3 regions of the Mesorhizobium sp. M0701 genome follow, and region 2 is predicted to be linked to each of the others. Evidence: predicted binding sites of a transcription regulator. Region 2 holds the regulator's gene; each other region holds the start of a gene.
What was found. Region 2 encodes PhoB, which activates phosphate uptake and scavenging genes when phosphate is short. Its sites were predicted from a motif close to TGTCATNNANCTGTCAT; they were not measured.
Positions count from the first base shown of each region.

Region 1: the regulator PhoB is predicted to act here: its motif matches at 2,269-2,285, upstream of ppk2 (polyphosphate kinase 2).
Region 3: the regulator PhoB is predicted to act here: its motif matches at 2,585-2,601, upstream of phnF (phosphonate metabolism transcriptional regulator PhnF).

Region 1 covers NZ_JAMYPO010000013.1:46,684-51,836, forward strand. Annotated here, with positions in the region: gene NKI24_RS15085 (GntR family transcriptional regulator) at 1-390, shown strand, start outside; gene NKI24_RS15090 (DUF982 domain-containing protein) at 487-744, shown strand; gene NKI24_RS15095 (hypothetical protein) at 796-954, opposite strand; gene NKI24_RS15100 (aldo/keto reductase) at 1,068-2,111, opposite strand; gene ppk2 (polyphosphate kinase 2) at 2,380-3,300, shown strand; gene NKI24_RS15110 (dihydrofolate reductase family protein) at 3,349-3,996, opposite strand; gene hemB (porphobilinogen synthase) at 4,393-5,153, opposite strand, start outside.
Region 2 covers NZ_JAMYPO010000009.1:28,414-33,566, forward strand. Annotated here, with positions in the region: gene pstA (phosphate ABC transporter permease PstA) at 1-393, shown strand, start outside; gene pstB (phosphate ABC transporter ATP-binding protein PstB) at 390-1,193, shown strand; gene phoU (phosphate signaling complex protein PhoU) at 1,226-1,933, shown strand; gene phoB (phosphate regulon transcriptional regulator PhoB) at 1,950-2,639, shown strand; gene NKI24_RS11350 (ROK family protein) at 2,649-3,893, opposite strand; gene xylF (D-xylose ABC transporter substrate-binding protein) at 4,180-5,153, shown strand, end outside.
Region 3 covers NZ_JAMYPO010000001.1:393,583-398,735, reverse strand. Annotated here, with positions in the region: gene NKI24_RS01970 (alpha-D-ribose 1-methylphosphonate 5-phosphate C-P-lyase PhnJ) at 1-54, opposite strand, end outside; gene NKI24_RS01965 (carbon-phosphorus lyase complex subunit) at 319-1,431, opposite strand; gene phnH (phosphonate C-P lyase system protein PhnH) at 1,416-2,042, opposite strand; gene phnG (phosphonate C-P lyase system protein PhnG) at 2,042-2,503, opposite strand; gene phnF (phosphonate metabolism transcriptional regulator PhnF) at 2,639-3,382, shown strand; gene NKI24_RS01945 (zinc-binding alcohol dehydrogenase family protein) at 3,401-4,417, opposite strand; gene NKI24_RS01940 (ABC transporter permease) at 4,488-5,153, opposite strand, start outside.

The DNA of each region.
Region 1 (5,153 bases), on a different contig from region 2:
ACCTTGCAGGACAGAAGTGCCGTCGAAATTATCGAGGCTATGCTCGATTCCTGCGACGACCAAACCCCGCGCGAGGAATGGCATCGTGTCGGCATGGATTTTCATATCGAGCTGGCACGCCTGTCAGGCAACGAGTTCCTGTTCAGAGCGGTTCGCGATGCGATGACGCGCCTGTCGCGCGCCCGCTGGCTCGAGGTTCGCGACGAGGCAGCGCTTGGCCGTGCCTGGGCCGAACACCATGCCATTCTGTCGGCGGTGCGGGCCGGCGATGCCGATACCGCCGCCCGCCTGCTTTCGGCCCATATCATCGGCAGCCGCGACCGGCTGGTGACCTCGGTGCGCAACGACCGGCGCGGCCTGCGCGCCCGTGGATTTGCCGTCGTCGCTTGAGTGAGGATCGGCTGCCATTGATCACGAAAAGAGCAGATGAGCGAAGAATGCTACTTTCGGTCTCGCTTCGCAAATGCCGATGGCGTAAGAGCGGCGATGGAAAACAACCGATTTGACACACCCGTGACCGTCAAGGGCGCGGCGGGAAGCAATCAGCTCTTGCGTACGGCCCGCGAGGCTTCCGACTACCTCCTCAACAATTGGCCCGGCAAGCGCAGCCCCAAGCACCGCGAAGCGTTGCAAGCCTGTCATGATGCGCTGGCCGGCGACAAGCCGGCCATGAACGCAAGACGGGCCTTCATTGCCGCCGCTCGTGAAGTGAACGTCTTCGTCAGCGACAAGGCGCCTGCCTGAGGCATAGCGGGATTTGACCGAGGCCCGGCCCGCCTGGCAGCCCGGATATCATCACTCTGCCGTTTCGGTTTTGGTTTGGGACTCGCTCTCGCCCTCGGGCTTCGATCGCTCCTTGGCTGCGACCTTGGCAGCCTGCTTTTCCGCCTTCTTGGCAGCCTTCTGCCGGTCGCGTTCCTTGCGTTCCTGACCGTAGTTCGGTGCTCGTGCCATATCGTTTCCTTTCGTTGTGCTTGGCCTTTGCCTAGGAGCATTGGACCGCAAACACAACACCGCAAGGCACGATCGGGCTCCATATCTCGGCGCAGTCCGGAGAGCCCGGCTTTTCAGGCGCCGTCGCGGTCGAGAACGAGATCGGCCGGCCCGAACCGGTCCTTTGCCGTGAATTGCTGGTGCCAGTAGGGATAGAGCACGGGCGGCCTGCTGACCACATCGAGCCGTGTGCGCTCCTCATCGGCAAGCACAAGGCTTGCAGCGGCGATATTGTCTTTGAAATGGGCTTCGGTTCGTCCGCCGATCACCAGCGAACTGACAGCGGGCCGGCCGAGCAGCCAGGCAAGCGCCACCTGCGCCGCCGACACGCCGTGATTATTGCCGATATCGATCAGCGTGTCGACGATCCGCCACAGCCGGTCCTCGTCGCGGATCGGCGGTTCCGACCAGCCGCTGAGCTGGCGGGCGGTCGGCTGGTCACGGTGGTATTTGCCGGACAGCAACCCGCCGGCAAGCGGGCTCCAGACCAGCACGCCGAGCCCTTGGTCGACCGAGATCGGCAACAATTCATACTCGGCCTCGCGCGCTTCCAACGTGTAATGGATCTGCTGGGTGACGAAGCGCGGCTGGTGATGACGGTCGCTGATCCCCAGCCCCTTCATCACTTGCCAGCCGGAATAATTGGAGCAGCCGACATAACGGACCTTGCCCTGCGCGACCAGCGTGTCGAGCGCGGCGATGGTTTCCTCAAGCGGTGTCAGGCCATCCCACTCGTGCAGGAAATAGATGTCGATGACATCCGTCCTGAGCCGCTTCAGGCTCCTCTCGCATTCGCGGATCAGATGGTAGCGCGACAGGCCTTCATCATTGGGGCCTTTGCCGATCCGCATGCGCGCCTTGGAGGCGATCAGCACGTCGCCCTTGCGCTTGCCGCCGAGCGCCTCGCCGATGATCTCTTCCGACACGCCGTTCGAATAGACGTTGGCGGTGTCGATGACATTGACGCCGGCATCGATGCAAAGGTCGATCATCCGGCGCGCCTCGTCGAGGTCGGTCTTGCCGACCGCCGAAAACGCGCCGCCGCCGCCGAACGTCATGGTGCCCATGGTCAGCGTTGAAACCTTCAGCCCGGAACGGCCGAGAGTGCGGTATTCCATGTCGTATCCTCACAATTTATCGGGAAAGGGCGTTGCAGACGACAGCCCTCAATGAACCGGCTATTTGTAGGATAATTCGTTCCGCTTGTCGCCCGTTCCGCAGGGCAAGCTCGATCACATCTTGCGGATTGAAACGCACAGCCAGCTCAGTAGTGACTGCAATAAAACCGTCATTGCCGGTCGGTCCAGCGCTTCGATTTCCGGCCGCCGGGCCGGGCGGCAGAGCGCCTGACAGCGGCCGGCAAGGCCTGTAAGCGGAGCAGCGTAAATGACCGAGATAAAACAGAATTCCCCGGCCAGGGACTGGCTGGAAGCGGAACTCGCCGACACGCTGGATGAAGACTATGAGCTGGAAATCTCGGAGCCGGCGCTGTCGATGGAGATCGCCAAGATCTACAAGAATGCACATCCGCCATCGATCGACCGCCTGCAGTATTTTCGCGATCTCATCACGCTGCAATCCGAGTTGATCAAGCTGCAGTCCTGGGTCGCCTATCACAAGAAGAAGCTCGTCGTGGTTTTCGAGGGCCGCGACTCGGCGGGCAAGGGTGGTGTTATCAAGCGCATCACCCAGAGGCTTAATCCGCGCATCTGCCGCGTCGCAGCACTTCCGGCGCCGACCGAGCGCGAGAAGTCGCAATGGTATTTCCAGCGCTACGTTCCGCATCTGCCGGCCGGCGGCGAGATCGTGCTGTTCGACCGCTCCTGGTACAACCGCTCCGGCGTCGAGCGGGTAATGGGCTTTGCCCAGCCGGATCAGGTCGAGGAGTTCTTCCGCGACGTTCCGGATTTCGAACGCATGCTGGTCCGCTCAGGCATTACGCTTGTCAAATACTGGTTTTCGATCACCGACGAGGAGCAGCAGATGCGCTTTTTGATGCGCATCCATGACCCGATGAAGCAATGGAAACTGTCGCCGATGGACCTCCAGTCGCGCGTGCGCTGGGAGCAGTACACCAAGGCCAAGGAAGAAACGTTCGCCCGCACCAATATCCCGGAAGCCCCGTGGTTCATCGTCGAGGGCAACGACAAGAAACGGGCACGGCTGAACTGCATCGACCATCTCCTCAAGCAGATGCCCTATGAGGAGGTGCCGCACGAGGAGATCACACTGCCGGAGCGCGTCTTCAATCCCGAATACGAGCGCCAGGTACTGCCGCGCGAACTGTATGTGCCGGAGAAGTACTGACTAAAGCGGCGAGGAGGGCGCCGCTCCATGGCGGCACCCTGCAACAAGCTAGGTGCGCTCGATGATGACATGCGTGGCCTTCGGCGTCGCGACCTGCTCGCTGCAGCGATAGCCGAGCTTGGGCATGTCGATGCCGGCAAAAAGGCTCTCGCCGGCGCCTAGCAGGACCGGTGAGATCGCCAGATGCATTTCGTCGATGAGCTTTTCCTTGAGATATTGCCGGATCGTAGAAACGCCGCCGCCCAGCCGTACATCCTTACCGTCAGCCACTGCCTTCGCCTTCTCCAGCGCTGAGTGGATGCCGTCGGTCACGAAATAGAAGGTCGTGCCGCCCTCCATGACAATAGGATCACGCGCATGGTGCGTGAGCACGAAGACCGGCACGTGGTAGGGTGGGTTGTCACCCCACCAGCCTTTCCAGCTGTCATCCGGCCATTCGCCGCGGATCGGCCCAAACATGTTGCGGCCGAGGATCCATGCGCCGACATTTTCGAAGCTGCGTGCCGCGAACGCCTCGTCGGTGTCCGTGGTCCCGCCATCCTTGCCGAGGACCATCTTGCGGAAGGTGCGGGTGCCGAACATCCATTCGTGCAGGGCTTCTCCGCCAACACCCAGCGGGTTCTTCAGGTCTTGGTCGGGACCGGCGCCGAAGCCGTCGATCGACAGGGTGAAAGCGCTGACGCGAAGCTTGGACATGGGAGCCTCCTCGATAACCAATTGTGACATGCAAGCAGTTATCGGGGTAGCTTAACTGATTGCATTTTGCAAGCGGTATTTTTGCTGGCGGGGCAATCGCTTCCAAATCATGTTGGAATAACCAATCTCAATGTCGGCGCCGCCCGTCATCCGCCTGCCGGCAGCTTCTCCCTGTATAGTGACGGGGAGAAGGGGCCGGCCGCAACGTCGATGTTTTTGCAACGCTGGAGATTGGTAAAATCTTTTACGAACGCGTCTTTCTCCCTGCCACTTTACGGGGAGAAATACCCGGCAGGGCAACGAGGGGCAGCGTAAACTTGAAGCGATGTCCTACGGCGTTCCATGTCGCGCTTTGGACGAACGAACACTACTCGATGTAGACGCTACAAAGGCGCATCACCCCTTGAGCATCGCCGCCACTTCCGGCGCGAAGTAGGTCAGGATGCCGTCGCAGCCGGCGCGCTTGAAGGCGAGCAGCGATTCCAGCATCGCCTTTTCGCCGTCGATCCAGCCATTGGCGGCGGCGGCCTTGATCATCGAATATTCGCCCGAGACCTGATAGGCAAAGGTCGGCATCTGCAACTCGACTTTCAGCCGGCGGATGATGTCGAGATAGGGCAGGCCGGGCTTGACCATCAGCATGTCGGCGCCCTCGGCCAGATCCTGCTCGGCCTCGCGCACCGCTTCGTCGGAATTGGCGTGATCGATATAATAGGTCTTCTTGTCGCCCTTGAGCAGGCCGGCGGTGCCGACCGCCTCACGGTAGGGGCCGTAAAAAGCGGATGCGAACTTGGTCGCATAGGACATGATCGCCACATCCTGAAATCCATTGGCGTCGAGCGCATCGCGGATGGCACCGATCCGGCCGTCCATCATGTCCGAGGGGGCAATGATGTCGGCCCCCGCCGCCGCCTGGATGACGGCCGCCGCCGTCACTTGCTCCACCGTTTCATCATTGACGATAATGCCCTCGCGCAAGATGCCGTCATGGCCATGCGAGGTGAACGGGTCAAGCGCCGCGTCGGTGATGATGCCGATCTCCGGCACCGCCCGCTTGATAGCGCGGGTGGCGCGGTTGATGATGTTTTCCGGATCGAGGATGTGCGAACCGGTCTGATCGCGCAGGCCGAGCTCCACATTGGGGAAAGTGGCGATCG
Region 2 (5,153 bases):
GTGGTCGTGCGCACCACTGAAGACATGCTCAGCCTAGTGCCGAACGCGTTGCGTGAAGCCGGTGCCGCGATCGGCGCGCCACGCTGGGTGGTGATCCGTTCGGTCGCCTACCGCGCCGCATTGTCCGGCATCGTCACCGGCATATTGCTGGCGATAGCACGCATTTCCGGCGAGACGGCGCCGCTGCTCTTCACCGCGCTCAACAACCAGTTCTGGAGCAGCAATATCAACGCGCCGATGGCCAGCCTGCCGGTGACCATCTTCCAGTTCGCTCTCAGCCCTTACGAGGAATGGCAGCAACTGGCGTGGACCGGCGCACTCATAATCACCCTGACGGTTCTGGGCTTGAGCATCCTCGCCCGCAGCCTTACCGGACGCAGAGAGGACAGATGACACAGATGTTGTCCCCAGACATGACGATGGCCGAAACGGTAGCCGAGAAGACGAAGATCGAGGTCAAGAACCTCAACTTCTACTACGGCCAGAGCAAGGCGCTGAAGGACATCAGCCTGTCGCTGCCCGAGCGCAGCGTCACGGCCTTCATCGGCCCTTCGGGTTGCGGGAAATCGACGCTGCTGCGTGTGTTCAACCGCATCTATGAGCTCTACCCAAAACAGACGGCCGAGGGCCAGGTGCTGCTCGACGGCAAGAACATTCTCGACCGGTCGCAGGATCTCAACCTCCTCAGGACCAAGATCGGCATGGTGTTCCAGAAGCCGACGCCGTTCCCGATGTCGATCTACGAGAACATCGCCTTCGGCGTCAGGCTCTACGAGAACCTCGGCAAGTCCGAGATGGACGGCCGCGTCGAACAGGCGTTGAAGCGCGCCGCGCTGTGGAGCGAGGTCAAGGACAAGCTCAACGCCAGCGGCTTGAGCCTGTCCGGCGGCCAGCAGCAGCGGCTCTGTATCGCCCGCACGGTGGCGGTGAAGCCGGAAGTCATTCTGCTCGACGAACCGGCTTCGGCCCTCGACCCGTTGTCGACCGCCAAGATCGAGGAACTGATCGACGAGTTGCAAGCCGACTACACGATCGTCATCGTCACCCACAACATGCAGCAGGCGGCGCGCGTGTCGCGCCAGACCGCCTTCATGTATCTGGGTGAGCTGGTCGAGTTCGACCGGACCGAGAAGATCTTCACGTCGCCCCGCGAGAAGCGCACGCAGGACTACATCACTGGCCGCTTCGGCTGAGCCGTTCCGATCATGCATATGAGGACAGGACCATGGGCGAACACACAGTCGCTTCTTTCGACGAGGATCTCGAGCAGATCAGCAAGCTGATCCGCGACATGGCCGACCTCGCCGGTTCGATGGTCGGCGGGGCGACCAAGGCCCTGTTGAATTCCGACAACGTGCTGGCGCAACGCGTCGTTTCCGACGACGCCATCATGGATGCGCGTCAACGCGAACTGGACGACCGCGCCATCACCCTCATCGCCAAACGCCAGCCGATGGCCCACGATCTTCGCCATGTGGTCGGAGCGATCCGCATGGCGGGCGACCTCGAACGCATCGGCGACCTTGCCAAGAATATCGCCAAGCGCGTGAGTGCGGTCGGCCTCAGCGCCACGCCGCGGGACCTGTCGCATTCCATCGACGCGATGGCGCAACTGGTTCTCATCCAGGTGCAGGGTGTCATCGAGGAATATGCTGCAGGCGATGCGGCCGCGTTGGCCAAGCTGCGTGCCGCCGACGAGCGCATCGACGTCAAATACACGTCCGTGTTCCGCGAGCTCTTGACCTACATGATGGAAGATCCGCGCAACATCACCGCTTGCACGCACCTGCTGTTCTGCGCCAAGAATCTGGAGCGGATCGGCGACCATGTCACCAACATCGCCGAAAATGCGTATTATGTGCTGACCGGCGAGCAATTGCCGGTCAATCGTCCGAAGCAGGACGAAACGACAATGTCCGCACCGGTGACATGATGGGGGTGCCCAGCCGATGATCGCACCACGCATAATGGTGGTGGAGGACGAGGAGCCGTTGGGTGTGCTGCTCCGCTACAATCTCGAATCCGAAGGCTACCAGGTCGAGGTGGTGACACGCGGCGACGAAGCCGAGATCCGTTTGCAGGAGAATGTGCCCGACCTTTTGGTGCTCGACTGGATGATACCAGCGGTTTCCGGCATCGAGCTCTGTCGTCGGTTGCGGGTGCGCCCCGAAACCGAGCGGCTGCCGATCATCATGCTGACCGCGCGCGGCGAGGAGAGCGACCGGGTGCGCGGTCTTTCGACCGGCGCCGACGACTATCTGGTCAAACCGTTTTCGACACCAGAATTCATGGCCAGGGTCAAGGCGCTGCTACGGCGCGCCAAGCCGGAAGTGCTGTCCAGCGTGCTGAAGGTCGGCGACATCGTGCTCGATCGCGAATCGCACAGGGTCTATCGCAAGAAGAGCGAAATCAGGCTCGGGCCGACCGAATTCCGGCTGCTCGAGTTCATGATGCGGCATCCGGGCCGTGTCTTCTCGCGCAGCCAGTTACTCGATAATGTCTGGGGCGAGACAATCTACATCGACGAACGCACCGTCGACGTGCATGTCGGGCGGCTGCGCAAAGCCGTCAACAACGGCCGGATGCCGGATGTCATCCGCACCATCCGCGGTGCCGGCTATGCGATCAGGGAAGATTGACCCGCCTGGTCATGCTACGTTCTTTCTGACGCTGGGCCTCATTTGCGCGCCCGGCGCGAAAATCTCCTGGTCGACGAAGCTTAACGCCCGCATCGCGCAGCCTTCGCGGATCAGCGGCAATTCGTTCGGCTCTGTATCGAAGGAGATCGAGCCTGAATGCTGGCCGCCGGCGGTCTGGGCGATTGCCTTCCGCAAGGCCGGCTCGATCAGATCGAAGGCGGCGGCACTGGCGCCGACCATCGCGACCGGTGCCGGATCGATCAGCGCGAACAGCGAGCCGAGACCGAAACCCAGCGCTTCGCCGGCCTTGCGGTAGGCCTCGCGTTCCGGCCCATCTTTCTCGCGCGCCCGGGCCGCCAGTGCTCGCATGTCGGCGTCGCTGACGTCGGCGACCGGTTCGCTGTCTTCGCTCATCTGCCTGGCGTTGCGCCAGATGGCGTAGTTGCCGGCATACGCCTCGATGCAGCCGCGCCGCCCGCAACGGCAGAGCGCGCCGCCCGGACGATGGATCATTTGGCCAAATTCGCCGCCCGAGGAATGCGTCCCGGTGAACAGTTCGCCCTTCAGCACCAGCCCCATGCCGATGCCATGCGAAAGCAGGATGGCGATGAAGTCGTCGCGATAGCGATCCGGATTGCGCCAGCGCAAAGCCACCGCCATCATGTTGCAGTCGTTCTCCACCGTTGCCGGGATGCCGAATTCGCCCTCCAGCATGTCGGCAAAGGCGATGTCGGTCTGCGGCGTGATCGGCGACCACAGCATGGCGCGTGCAGGGGAGTCGGTAATGCCCTGAATCGCCAGGGCGATGCGGGCGACACTGCGGACGTCAAGGTCTGGATCCTGCAGCCGGCGCCGGACGATGGCCATGCATTCACGGATCAGCTCGTCGCGCGGCATGGTCAGCGTGTCCAGCCGGCGCTGTTCCTCGGCGACCACCTGTCCCGTATAGTCGATAATGGCGGCCGACAGGAAATTCAGCGACAACACCACGGTCAGCACCGCCGCCGCTTCCGGATTGAGGGCGAGGCCGACCTGCGGACGACCGCGTTTCAACGAAACGGGCTCACTTGCCTTGCTCTCGGCGAGGATGCCTTCCCGTATCAGGTCGGAAGAGATCGCCGATATGGTCGAATGACTGAGGCCGGTGGTAGCTGCGATCTCAGTACGCGATGGCTGGCCGGCCCGGCGCACCGCCGAGATCACCATCGCCCGGTTGCGCCGGCGCAAATCGTCATGGCGGATTCCGACCGACATTGTTTTGCTTTCCTCCCGGTTGCCGCGGCCGCTCATGAACCGGAAGCCGTCGGTAATGTCCGACAAATAGTGTCGGATGCAGGCAAATAGTGTCAGATGCAGGTGGCGCTGTCATCGTTTATTCCGACGCTCGAAAAAACTCGCAGAGTCATCAAAATCCATCAGAATCGATGTTGACAGCAGCCGGAGATCGGGCCAGTATTTTTTCGAGGCTCGAAAAAATTAGAGCTTCTAAGCTGGTCTTTGAGCCAATTGGTCACGCCGTACGCGGCGCAGGGAGGATATGATGAAGAAATTCACGACCGCCATTCTGGCGGGTGTCGCCATGACGCTGGCGCTGGCGTCGGTGGCGCAGGCTAAAGACAAGGTCATCGGCGTTTCCTGGTCGAACTTCCAGGAAGAGCGCTGGAAGACCGACGAGGCCGCAATGAAGGCGGCCATCGAGGCCGCAGGCGACAAGTATATTTCCGCCGACGCACAGTCCAACCCCGGCAAGCAGCTCACCGACGTCGAGAGCCTGATCTCGCAGGGCGCCAACGCACTGATCATCCTGGCGCAGGACGCCTCGGCCATCGGGCCGGCCGTGCAGAAGGCACTGGACGAAGGCATCCCGGTCGTCGGCTATGACCGGCTGATCGAGAACAAGGACGTGTTCTATCTGACCTTCGACAACAAGGAAGTCGGCCGCATGCAGGCCCGCGAAGTCTTCAAGGTGAAGCCGGAAGGCAACTACGTCTTCATCAAGGGTTCGGGTTCCGATCCGAATGCCGATTTCCTGTTTGCCGGTTCGATGGAGGTGCTGAAGGAGGCCATCGACGGCGGCAAGATCAAGAATGTCGGCGAGGCCTATACGGACGGCTGGCTGCCGGCCAACGCTCAGAAGAACATGGAACAGTTCCTGACCGCCAACGACAACAAGGTCGATGCCGTGGTCGCCGCTAATGACGGCACTGCCGGCGGCGTCGTCGCCGCGCTGACGGCGCAAGGGCTGGCCGGATCGGTTCCGGTTTCGGGCCAGGACGGCGACCACGCCGCGCTGAACCGCATCGCGCTCGGCACACAGACCGTGTCGGTGTGGAAGGATGCGCGCGAGCTCGGCAAGAATGCCGCCGAGATCGCCTCGCAACTGGCCGACGGCAAGCAGATGACCGACATTGCCGGCGTGAAGGATTTCACCACGCCCGGCGGCAATACCGTCAAGTCGCTGTTCCTGACCCCGGTCGCCATCACCAAGGACAACCTCAACGTCGTCATCGACGC
Region 3 (5,153 bases), on a different contig from region 2:
CCGCTTGGTCTGTTCGTCAAGATAGGCGAAGTTGTAGATGGCGATGTCGGTCATGGCGATCGCTTCCGCTCTGTGCTACCGAATTGAGTTCCAAGACACGGAAAAGGGGCTGGGCTCCGATGACCCCGACCGGATGGATGCGCCTCGGAATCCTGTTGCTGGTGTTCGTCGGGGTGGTTGCCTTTGTGCTTCGAAGAATGGTTCTTCCCGAGCCGAGGGAAGGCGCGCAAGGCGAGACCATTGGCGGCAGTAGCGGTTACGGCGGATCCGGAGGCCATTCCCCAGACGGGGAGGTCACGGTGGTGGAGCTAACTGAAGTCATTCCGCTGCCTGCCTCTTCTCTTCGCCCTTGCCGGCATTTTCGCGGGCGTCGTGCTCGGTGCGCATGCGGCGCACGAGGTCGAGCTCGGCCTGGAAGTCGACATAATGCGGCAGCTTCAGATGCTCGACGAAGCCGGTCGCCTGGACATTGTCGGAATGCGAGATGACGAACTCCTCGTCCTGCGCGGCGGCGATGACATCCTCACCCAACTCCGAGGCGCGCAGCGCGCGGTCGCATAGTGCCATGGCCATCGCCTTGCGCTCGCTCTGGCCGAAGACGAGGCCGTAGCCGCGGGTGAATTGCGGCGGCGCCTTGGCCGAGCCCTTGAACTGGTTGACCATCTGGCATTCGGTGACGCGGATGCTGCCGAGCGGCACGGCAAAGGGCAGTTCCGGCACGTCCAGTTCCAGTTCGACCTCGCCGATGCGAACCTCGCCGACGAAGGGATGGTTGCGCGCGTAGCCGCGCTGGGTGGAATAGCCGAGCGCCAGCAGAAATCCCTCGTCGCCGCGCGACAGCGCCTGCAGTCGGATGTCGCGCGCCATCGGGAATTCGAGCGGCTCGCGGGTGATGTCGCCGGGGGTATGATCCCCAAGCATGTCGCCGTCGGGCTCGATCAGGCCTTCGCGGGCGAGGATGGCCGAGACGCGCGGCATCGCCTCCGCTTCGCCTGCACGCTGTTCCGGCTCGGCGACATCGCCGCCGGTAGCAAGTTCGGGATCGAGCAGCCGGTGGGTGTAGTCGAAAGTCGGGCCGAGCAACTGGCCGCCGGGCAGATCCTTGTAGGTCGCCGACACCCGCCGCTCGACCAGCATCGTGCCGGTGTCGATCGCCCTGGTGTAGCCGAAACGCGGCAGCGTGGTGCGATAGGCGCGAACCAGGAAGATCGCCTCGATCATGTCGCCGCGCGCCTGGACGATGGCGAGTGCCGCCAATTCCCTGTCGTAGAGCGAACCTTCGCTCATCACCCGGTCGACGCCGAGCGCCAGTTGCTCGACGATCTGGTCGAGACGAAGTGCGGGCACCGAACGGTCGCCGCGCCGGCGGTCGGCGAGCAGTTTGTGAGCATTGCGAATGGCCGTCTCGCCACCCTTTACCGCAACATACATGCTACGCCTCCATGGATCTTGATGCGCGTCGTGCGCGGCAGGCAGGCAACGCCGTCAGGGGTGGCGAGGACGATGTCGACACCGCGGGGAAAGCGCTGGTTGTTCTGCTTCCATTGTTCGACGAAATGGCGTGGCATTTGCGCCGGCGCGATCGTCGCAGTCTTCTCGATGCCCGGGCCTTCGAGCAGCAGCGGAGCGCCGGAGATGAGATCGCCGACCTCGAGGATCAGCGTCGTCGAACGATCGGGATAATCCTGGGTGCCTTGCGAAAACCCGTCGAGCGCCATCATCTCGGCCGGCGTGGCGATCAGCGCGAAATGCGCGTCGGCCGGGGTGTTGGCCAGCGGCGCGCCGGTATGGAAGCCAAGCCAGGATTTCACCGCCGACGCCTGCAAAGCCGGGTCGAGCCAGAGCGGCGTGTCGTTGTCGCACAGCGTCAGCGCAACGGCGCCGGCGGTGGCCGACAGCGGCGCCGGGGGGTGGGCGAGGGCCGGCAGCGGCTGCACGCTGCCCGGCCGCGCCATCGCATCCATGACGGCGCGGAATACAGTCTGCGCGTTGAATACCGGATCGGCGAAGCCGCCTTCAATAGATTGAGTGGCGATATCCATCAGTCTTCTCCGCGCACCATGGTGAAGAAATCGACCTTGGTCGCCGCCGTCTCGGCGCGGAGCTGTTCACGCGCCTTGGCCAGTGCCGCTTGCAAGGGCGCAACGATCCTGATCTCGACCTCATTGCGGTGGGCCGGGTCTTGCCACAGCGCATCGGCGATTGCCGCCAGCCTTGCCTTCTGCTTGTCGCGGCCGAGCGCGTAGCAGTGGCCGACATGGCCGGACGCAAGCCGCACCGTGGCACGGGTGACCGTCGCCTCGCCGACATTGAAAGGGGCACCACCGCCGCCGATGCGGCCGCGTACCGTAACCAGGCCGGTTTCGGGGCCACGCAGAAGTTCCGCTTCGCAAGGCAGGCCGGCTTCGTCCCAGAGGCGGACGATGTCGTCGCCGGCCGATTGCGCCAGCGTCGCCATCACGGCCTTGCGCTCCGCCTGCTCTCGCGCTTCCCGTCCTCGCATGGCCGGTGCTCCTCGTCTGCGTTCATTTGTCTATTGATATAGACAACTATACAAATTATATCCACTATCTAGCGTGTGTCCATGACGGGCACGTGACACGGGCCAAAAGATCGGCGCGAGGAATTGGGGCGGGAGATGATCGGACAAGCCAACAGCATCGAGCGGCGCAGCGGTGTCGCGCTGTGGCGGCAGATCGCCGACCAGATACTGCATTCGATCGCCGCCGGCGATTTTCCCGAGAATGCCGCGCTGCCGCCGGAGATCGCGTTGGCCGGACGCTATGGCGTCAACCGCCACACGGTGCGTAGCGCTATCGCAGCGCTGGTGCAGGAGGGTGTGCTCAGGGCGGAGCAGGGGCGCGGCACCTTCGTGCTGTCGCGCAAGCGGCTGTCTTATCCGATCGGCGCCCGCACCCGCTTTTCCGAGGGATTGCAAGGACAGGCGTCCGAGCGGCATATCACCTTGCTCGCGTCATCGATCGAGCCGGCCAACCGTCGTGTCGCAGAGGGCTTAGGCCTTGCGACGGGGGCCGATGTGATACGCCTGGAAACGCGCGGCGAAGCCGATGGAATGCCGGTGTCCCGCGCGGCCGGCTGGTTCGATGCCAGGCGCTTTGCCGGCATCGATGCCGCCATGGCGGAAACCGGTTCGATCACCGCATCGCTGGCACGTTTCGGCATCGACGACTATCTCAGGCAATCGACCGTGCTGTCGGCGCGCCATGCCGATGCCGCCGACCTTGCGGACCTCGAGCTGCAGCCCGGCGCCATCGTGCTGGTGACGGTCGCCGTCAACGTCACGCCCGACGGTCAGCCGATACAGTTTTCGGAGTCGCGCTTCCCGGCCGAGCGGATCGAGCTCAAATTGTCGGCGCTCTGAGATGCGGCAGCCCTGGCATCATCCGACTTGAATGACGGCCTTGATCAGGCCGGACTTCTCATGCGCCCAGCGGGCGAGGTCGTGCGGCGTCTCGCCAAGCGTGGTGCGGTGGGTGACCAGCTTTGCCAGCGGCAGCGCGCCGTTGCGGATCGAGGCGGCGACATGATCGAAATCGGCACGCAGGGCGTTGCGGCTGCCGATCAGCATCATCTCGCGCTTGTGGAATTCGGGATCGGAAAAGGCGATGTCGTCCTTGACGACGCTGACCAGGACCAGCGCCCCGCCGTGCGCGACATGAGCGAAGGCCGACTGCACAGACCGGGTGTTGCCGGTGGCATCGAAAACCACGTCGAAGCCGTCGCCGCCGGTTGCTTCCCGCACCAGGTCGGCAGCAGCGCCCCGCGAGCCGTCGAGCGTCGCGAAGCCGAGTTCGCTTTCGGCAAAGCCAAGCCGTTCAGCGCTCATGTCGAGCAGCGTCACATCGAGCCCGGCGATGCGGGCGAACAGCGCCGTGCCGAGCCCGATCGGGCCGGCGCCGATGACCAGCGTGCGCGCACCTGGATCAGCCAGCGAGCGCCGCACGGCATGGGCGCCGATCGCCAGGAATTCGACGGCGGCAGCATCGGCCAGCGACAAGCCGTTTGCCGGATAAAGATTTTGCGCCGGCACCAGGATCTGCTCGCACATCGCGCCGTCGCGGTGGACGCCGAGCACCTCGATCATGACACAGCAATTCGGCTTGCCTTGCCGGCAGGCGATGCATTTGCCGCAGGCGAGATAGGGATTGACGACCACCGCTTCGCCGACGGCGAGATCGACGCCCTCGCCAACCTCGATCACGGTGCCGGAAACCTCGTGGCCCATGATGCGGGGATAGGCGAGGAACGGGTGCTTGCCTTCGAAGATGTGATAGTCGGTGCCGCAGATGCCGACATGGCTGACGGCGACCAGCGCCCAGCCGGCGGGGGGCGCGCCAGGCGCCGGACGATTTTCGAGGACAAGTTCGCCGGGCGAGCGGCAGACGACGGCTTTCATGCTTCAATCCAGTCGGTTCATGGCACTGCCGGCCCTGCTGTGGCGAGGCCGGCGATTGTTGGGAGGCGGTCTATTTGCCGCGGCGGCGCAGCCCGTCGAAATAGACGATGACGATGATCAGCACGCCGGTGATGATGCGCTGCCAGAAGGCGTTGACGTTGAGCAGATTGGCGCCGTTGTTGATGGTGGCAAGGATGAAGGCGCCGAGCAGCGGTCCGTGCACGGAGCCGACAGCGCCGAACAGCGAGGTGCCGCCGATCACCGAGGAGGCGATCGCCTGCAATTCCCAGCCCTCGGCCTGCGTCGGATTGCCGATGCCGATGCGCGAGGCAAGCAGCACGCCGACGAAGGCCGCGCACAGGCCCGACAGCGTGTAGGCCATGTAGATGGTGCGCTGGACGTTGACGCCTGAGAGGCGCGACGCCTCGGCGTTGGAGCCGACCGAGAACAGATAGCGGCCCCAGCGGCTGTGGTGCAGGAAGATGTAGGCTGGGATGCCGACCAGGATCACCATCCAGAACAGATTGGGGACGCCGGCGAAGGAACTGCGCGAGAACGTCTGGAAGGCGTCGTTGTTGATCGAGATCGAGTTGCCATTGGTCATCAACAGACCGATCCCGCGCAGCGAGGTCAGCGTTGCCAGGGTGATGATAAAGGGCGGCAGGCCCATCTTGACGATGCCGAAGCCATGGAACATGCCGATGGCGACGCCGACCAGCAAGGTGATCAGGATGGC